2 regions of the Peribacillus sp. NPDC006672 genome follow, and region 2 is predicted to be linked to the other one. Evidence: riboswitches for the same ligand, from Rfam matches in the RefSeq annotation. Region 2 holds a riboswitch; the other holds the start of a gene.
The links. Region 2 has a riboswitch for lysine ahead of ACQKKK_RS07445 (amino acid permease). Riboswitches for the same ligand answer to the same signal wherever they lie in the genome.

Region 1 (3,428 bases), on a different contig from region 2:
ACGACCGATTTCATCGACAGGGATGTATTTGGGTTTGCCTATGATAAAGGCTGGATGTGCGTTCAGGTATTTTTTGTCCGACAGGGTAAATTGATCGAAAGGGATGTTTCACTTTTTCCTGTCTATGATGAACCGGAACAGGAACTTCTTACATTCCTCGGTCAGTTTTACGAGATTACCAACCACTTTAAACCAAAGGAAATCCTGCTGCCTGAGTCAGTGGATGCTGAAATGGCCGAAGGTCTGCTAGGTGTCAAAACGATTCACCCGAAACGGGGATCGAAAAAAGACATGCTTAAATTGGCGAATGAAAATGCCTCCATCGCCCTTCAAGAAAAATTTTCATTGATAGAACGGGATGAAGAAAGAACGATTAATGCGGTGGAAAACCTCGGGAACCAATTAGGGATCTACACCCCGCATCGAATTGAAGCTTTCGATAACTCGAATATCCAGGGAAGTGACCCTGTTTCCGCTTTAGTCGTGTTCATTGATGGGAAACCGGAAAAAAGGGAGTACCGTAAATATAAAATCAAAACGGTCCAGGGACCTGATGATTATGAATCGATGCGTGAAGTTGTCAGAAGAAGGTATTCACGAGTATTAAAAGAAGGGCTGCCGCTCCCGGACTTAATTATCATTGATGGCGGAAAGGGCCATGTGGAAGCAGTTCGGGATATTTTGGAAAATGAATTGGGTCTTGATATTCCACTTTCCGGTCTGATTAAAGATGAAAAGCATAGGACTTCGCAATTAATGATTGGAAATCCGCTTGAACTTGTTCCGCTTGATTCACGTAGTCAGGAATTTTATTTATTGCAAAGAATTCAGGATGAAGTGCATCGGTTCGCGATTACGTTTCATCGCCAGCTGCGCGGGAAAAACGCGGTTCACTCCCAGCTTGATGATATTCCGGGAGTCGGGGAAAAGCGGAGAAAGCAATTATTAAGGCATTTTGGGTCATTGAAGAAAATCAAAGAGGCATCGGCCGAGGAAATCATGGAAGCTGGCATGCCAAAAGGGGTAGCTGAGGGAATCGTTAGAAAATTGCAAGAATAATCTTGCTGCCTGCAATTCTCTATGCTATGATTAGAAGGAATTTTTAACTAGACAACTTAAAAGTGCTGATAGAGGTGCGGAATTCAAGAGTAAAAACCTGGAGAAGTATGAGCTTCCATGAAAGGTTTTGAAAGGGGATGACGCCGAAGGAAGACAAGACTCATACCTTGTTTTTCTGGTCTGACATTTAATAAATGGCGGATTGTCAGGGTTTATGCCCTGGAGAGCTATCTCACTGTGTTTACAGTATTGGATATGTGATCACAGCAATGAGATATTTCTCATTGCTTTTTTTATTGCCTAAAAGGGTAGAGAGGGTGCATTAGGATGGTATTAATCGTTCAAAAATTCGGCGGGACATCGGTCGGAAGCGTAGAAAAAATAAAAAATGTTGCCAATCGGGTTATTGAGGAAGTGAACAATGGAAATGAGGTAGTCGTCGTTGTTTCAGCTATGGGGAAAACCACGGATCAATTGGTTTCCATGGCCCAGGATATTTCCGGAACACCGAGCAAGAGGGAAATGGATATGCTATTGACCACGGGGGAACAGGTCACGATATCCCTGTTAACGATGGCATTGATTGAAGAGGGACATGAAGCCATTTCGTACACTGGCTGGCAGGCTGGCATGCAAACGGAATCCGTTCATGGGAATGCCCGGATTTTAAACATCGATGCCACGAGGATTCAAGCTCAGCTCCAGGAGAAGAAAATTGTGGTCGTTGCCGGTTTCCAGGGGAACGATGTAAATGGGGAAATCACGACCTTAGGGCGAGGCGGTTCCGATACGACGGCAGTTGCCATCGCTTCAGCGCTGAAGGCGGATAGGTGCGATATTTATACGGATGTAACGGGTGTTTTCACTACGGATCCACGCTACATAAAAGGCGCACGTAAACTCCAATCCATTTCTTATGATGAGATGCTGGAACTTGCCAACCTAGGGGCCGGCGTCCTTCATCCAAGGGCTGTAGAATATGCAAAAAATTATCAAATTCCGCTTGAAGTCCGTTCGAGCATGGAGAGAGAATCAGGAACGATCATTGAGGAGGAAGCAACTATGGAAGAAAACTTAATTGTACGCGGCATTGCTTTTGAAGACAGTATTACAAGGGTCACAATATATGGCTTGCCCCAATCACTTGGTGCATTATCCACAATTTTCACGACACTTGCGAAAAACCGGATTAATGTGGACATCATCATTCAAAGCATGACAGCCGAGGATACGACCAATCTATCATTTTCCACAAAAAGTGAAGACATGGAAACGGCCTTGATCGTACTGGAAAACAATAAGGAACAATTGTCATTCGACCGAGTCGAAACGGAGGGTGGATTGGCCAAAGTGTCCATCGTCGGATCTGGTATGGTTTCCAACCCAGGAGTGGCTGCCGAGATGTTTGAAGTGATGGCCAATACAGGCATCCAAGTGAAAATGGTCAGTACATCTGAAATTAAAGTCTCGACTGTCGTCAATGAAAAGGAAATGGTTAAGGCGGTCGAATCTCTTCATGAAGCATTTAAACTTGGACAGCATGCAAATGTGCTAGCTTGAGAGAGTAGGGAGTCCAATAAAAAACAGACTTCCGGTAAAAAGGGTAAGTCTGTTTTAAGGGCTCATTAGATTTGATCTCTGGGATCCCATTGAATGGTGAATATCACTTTTTTTGCGCGGCGTTTGATTTCTTCCGTTGATTCGCTGAGGAATTTTTTTTGCAGTGTAAACTGCTCGGCAAGGAAACCGGCTTCAAGTTGGAAGTGACAGTCAGGATGTAAATCCATACGGCGGCTGATTATTTCACCCGACAGGGATAATTCCATCTGATTTTTCGTAAACTTCATGATTTCCAGGTTGCCCCATCCCGCGCTCTGGAAAAATTCAATAACTTCTTGATCGCCATTCAATGGGAATTTTCGTGCTAACTGTTTACCTGCCCAATAGAGGATTTGATTAGAGTCTTTTCCGAGAATATCGTTCAATAGAACTTCTCTGATTAATTCGTATCCGAAAGCTGGAACTTGGAATTCTTCAGTTTGAATTTCTTCAGTTTGAATTTCTTCAGCTTGAATCTCTTCTTCTATCGCAGCAGCAATATTTTTTTTCATAGTTTATCGCCTCTTTCTGTAAATCTATTATAAACGTTTTTCTTTTGCAAATTATACTGTTTTTTATTTATTTAAACAGCAATTGGAAAAAAATGATAAATTATACCGAGATAATTAGTAATTTCTCCAAAATATCTTCTTGATGAATAAAAAATAGGCAATTTAATCCAATAAAATCTATTCTGAAAAAGAGATTTCTTGTATCCGTTTTCTTGACGCACATAGAAGTCAGGAGTAAAATGGACATGTCACATAATT
Region 2 (3,428 bases):
GGAGAGTATCGTATTGAAAGCGCAAAGATGCTTGCCGCCTGTCTTCATATGCTTCAAGGCACACCTTATATATATCAAGGGGAAGAGTTGGGGATGACCAATGTTGCATTTGAAAGCATTGATGAATATCGGGATATTGAAACGTTGAATTCATATGACGAACTTGTCAATTCGCATGGCTGGTTAAAAGAGCGGATGATGTCAGCCATTCACGCCCGAAGCAGGGATAATGCGAGGACACCGGTTCAGTGGAATGACTCCCGGAACGCAGGATTTACGAAAGGGAGTCCTTGGATTAAGGTCAATCCCAATTTTCCCGAGATTAATGCAGAAAAAGCCTACAATGATCCAAATTCCATTTTTCATTTTTATAAAAAGCTTATCCAATTACGCAAAAAACATGAAATTGTCGTTTATGGCCGTTTTGAACTGCTCTGTCCAGATGATGAACGAATATTTGCCTATACGAGAACGTTCGAAGAAGAAAAGCTGTTAGTGTTATGCAACTTTAAAGAGGAGCATGCCGCTTATTCTTTGCCAGAAGAGCTAAATTCATATTCTGCTACAAGGCTGATCGGTAATTATGAACAGGGGGAAAAAGGAATCTCGAGAATGCCTCTGCGTCCATATGAATGCCGTGTTTATCATTTGAAATGAAAAAGGACCTGGTTTTCTCCGTTAGAGAAGACCAGGTCCTTTTTAGTATTATTTTGATTTAAGGTCACATTCCTCAAGAGGAATGACTTTTGTTTTATGCTTAATTTTATAGCCGAACCATAGGACGAAAAATAGAATTAAGCCAATGTAGGAAACGAACATTGAATTCCAGTCGATCCCATTACTGCTGAAAGCTTGATAGCCTTGTCCAATGATAATGATAATACATAGGACAAGCGCGAATATTGGCCCGAATGGGAAGCCTTTGGCCCGGTACGGTAAAGCATTCATATCAAGGCCTTGAGCTGCGTAGGCTTTGCGGAATCGATAATGGGCGATCGCAATCCCGACCCAGGTGACGAATCCTGCCATGCCTGAAGCATTCAATAACCAGATATAAACGACACCATCTCCGAAAAATGAAGCTAAGAATGCAACGCAGCCAACTAAAGAAGTCACGATAAGTGCATTCACAGGTACTCCTCTTTTATCTAACTTGCCAAGGAATTTAGGTGCTTTCCCATCACGTGCCAAGTCCCATAGCATACGGGTTGAAGCGTACATGCCTGAGTTGCCGGCGGAGAGTACGGATGATAAAATGATCGCGTTCATGATGGATGCAGCAAATGCAAGGCCAGCCCGTTCAAATACAAGCGTGAATGGACTTACGGCAACATCTTCACTCAATAAACGTGAATCCGTAAACGGAATGATCATTCCAATTACAAAAATTGCAAGGATATAGAATAAGATGATGCGCCAGAAAACGGATCTGATCGCTTTAGGGATATTTTTTTCTGGATCTTCACTTTCACCAGCCGTCACTCCAAGCAATTCTGTTCCTTGGAATGAAAAGCCGGCAGCCATGAATACGCCTAGAATCGTGAAGAACCCTCCATTAAAGGGACCTTCGCCCATTGTGAAATTGGAAAAACCAATTGGGTCTTTCCCACCCATGATCCCGAGAATTATCAGAACACCAGTGATCAAGAAAATGACGACTGTCACGACTTTGATCATGGCAAACCAGAATTCTGCTTCCCCAAAACCTTTAACAGACATGTAATTGATAAGAAACATAATGATTAACGCAATAGCACTCCAGATGAAGGAAGGACTATCAGGAAACCAGAACTTCATAATTAAGACAACGGCTGCTAATTCAGCGGCAATGGTGATTGCCCAGTTATACCAGTAGTTCCATCCAATCGCAAAACCGAAAGACGGATCGACGAATTTGGATGCATATACACGGAACGAACCGGCCACTGGCATGTATGCTGCCATTTCTGCAAGACTCGTCATTAAGTAATAAACCATGATGCCGATGATCGCGTATGCCACCAAGGCACCGCCGGGTCCGGCTGAATGAATGGCACCGCCACTTGCTAAAAATAAACCTGTTCCAATCGTTCCACCTAATGAAATCATCATTAAGTGCCGCGCTTTCAGGCTCCTTTTTAATTCAGTAGGGCTTGATGCTGATTGTGAATTTGACAATTGATGTTACACTCCTTTTTATTGGAAGGGAACGAAATATAAAAAAACAGCAGTCGAAAAAGATCGACGGCTGTTTATAATAAACCCGTTTATCCTTCCGAAGATAGCTCCCCACGCTTTTAGAAAAAACGTGACAGTGATGTTCCTGTTCGGTGACACCGCCAGCGAGAATATACATGGAATATACCCTAACTTCGGCAACTTATCCTTTCAAACGGAGTCTCGAATTTTCCAGAATCTCGTCCGTTTTACTTTTATAAGCTGCAGCCTCTAACTCATCGGTAAATGAGGAAGTATTCAATTTTCTTATATCGTAGCGCCAGCTTGTAATTGACGCCGTACGATCGTACTCATGAAAAAAATTCATGCAAACGCTACTAGTTTGCTAGTAACTGAGTAAACTTTACTATATCAAAATTATAAAATAACTTCTGGGATATCGCAATGATTATTTTATGCGGTTATTTTTTCCTAGTTACCGAAAGATTGGAAGAGGAAACGGTATAAAAGTAAAGCCATTCTGATAACAATCTATTAAACGGTCCTTCTTTTAATAAGGGCGTAGTCCAATTTTACATGTTGGACCGCTTCGGGATTCTCAAATAGATCCACTGCCATTTTTCCAATCCATTCTAGAGGCAAGGAAATGGTCGTGATGTCGAGCATCTCACTCAGGCTATCATTATTGAAGCCCAGAATGGCCACATCTTCAGGTACCCTCACACCCGATTTCTTAGCGGTGAGTATGAACCCTGCAGCCGTGTCATCATTAGTGATGATGATGGCTTCAGGTTTGCTTATCATCGAATGCCAATCCTCAAACAACTTTACACCGTCTTTAATGCGATAACTGCCTTCAAACAGCCATTCTTTATTGTTTATAAGTTGATGTTTACTCATGATATCGTTAAAGGCCTTTGTTCGAAGAGAACTGTTCCTGCTCTTTTTACGGCCGAGGCTGTATCCAATTTTCTTATATCCTTTAGCGATCACGTATTCAAGGGCACAGGAGAATGCTGCATAATGATCAATGCTGATGGATGAGAATTCAGCCTGGGCTGTATCTTCACATAAGATAATCGGTCCATACTTTTGATAATCCAAGAGGATTTTCATTTCCGATATTCTTGAACAAACGATAATGCCATCGAGTTGCTTCATTTGCAGCATATTCAAAGCCTGGATTTCTTTCTCTCTTTCATAATGGGTCTGAAAGATCACTATATGACACCCAATTGCATTTGCCTGTTTAGTAATTCCGTTAACGATTG

Region 1: it holds a riboswitch for lysine, as region 2 does, so the genes downstream of both, ACQKKK_RS01280 (aspartate kinase) here and ACQKKK_RS07445 (amino acid permease) in region 2, are expected to answer to the same signal.

The regions. Positions count from the first base shown of each region.
Region 1 covers NZ_JBNNOR010000001.1:252,369-255,796, forward strand. Annotated here, with positions in the region: gene uvrC (excinuclease ABC subunit UvrC) at 1-1,059, shown strand, start outside; lysine riboswitch at 1,121-1,297, shown strand; gene ACQKKK_RS01280 (aspartate kinase) at 1,387-2,619, shown strand; gene ACQKKK_RS01285 (YslB family protein) at 2,685-3,170, opposite strand.
Region 2 covers NZ_JBNNOR010000003.1:325,376-328,803, forward strand. Annotated here, with positions in the region: gene ACQKKK_RS07440 (glycoside hydrolase family 13 protein) at 1-657, shown strand, start outside; gene ACQKKK_RS07445 (amino acid permease) at 706-2,157, opposite strand; lysine riboswitch at 2,254-2,438, opposite strand; gene ACQKKK_RS07450 (LacI family DNA-binding transcriptional regulator) at 2,692-3,428, opposite strand, start outside.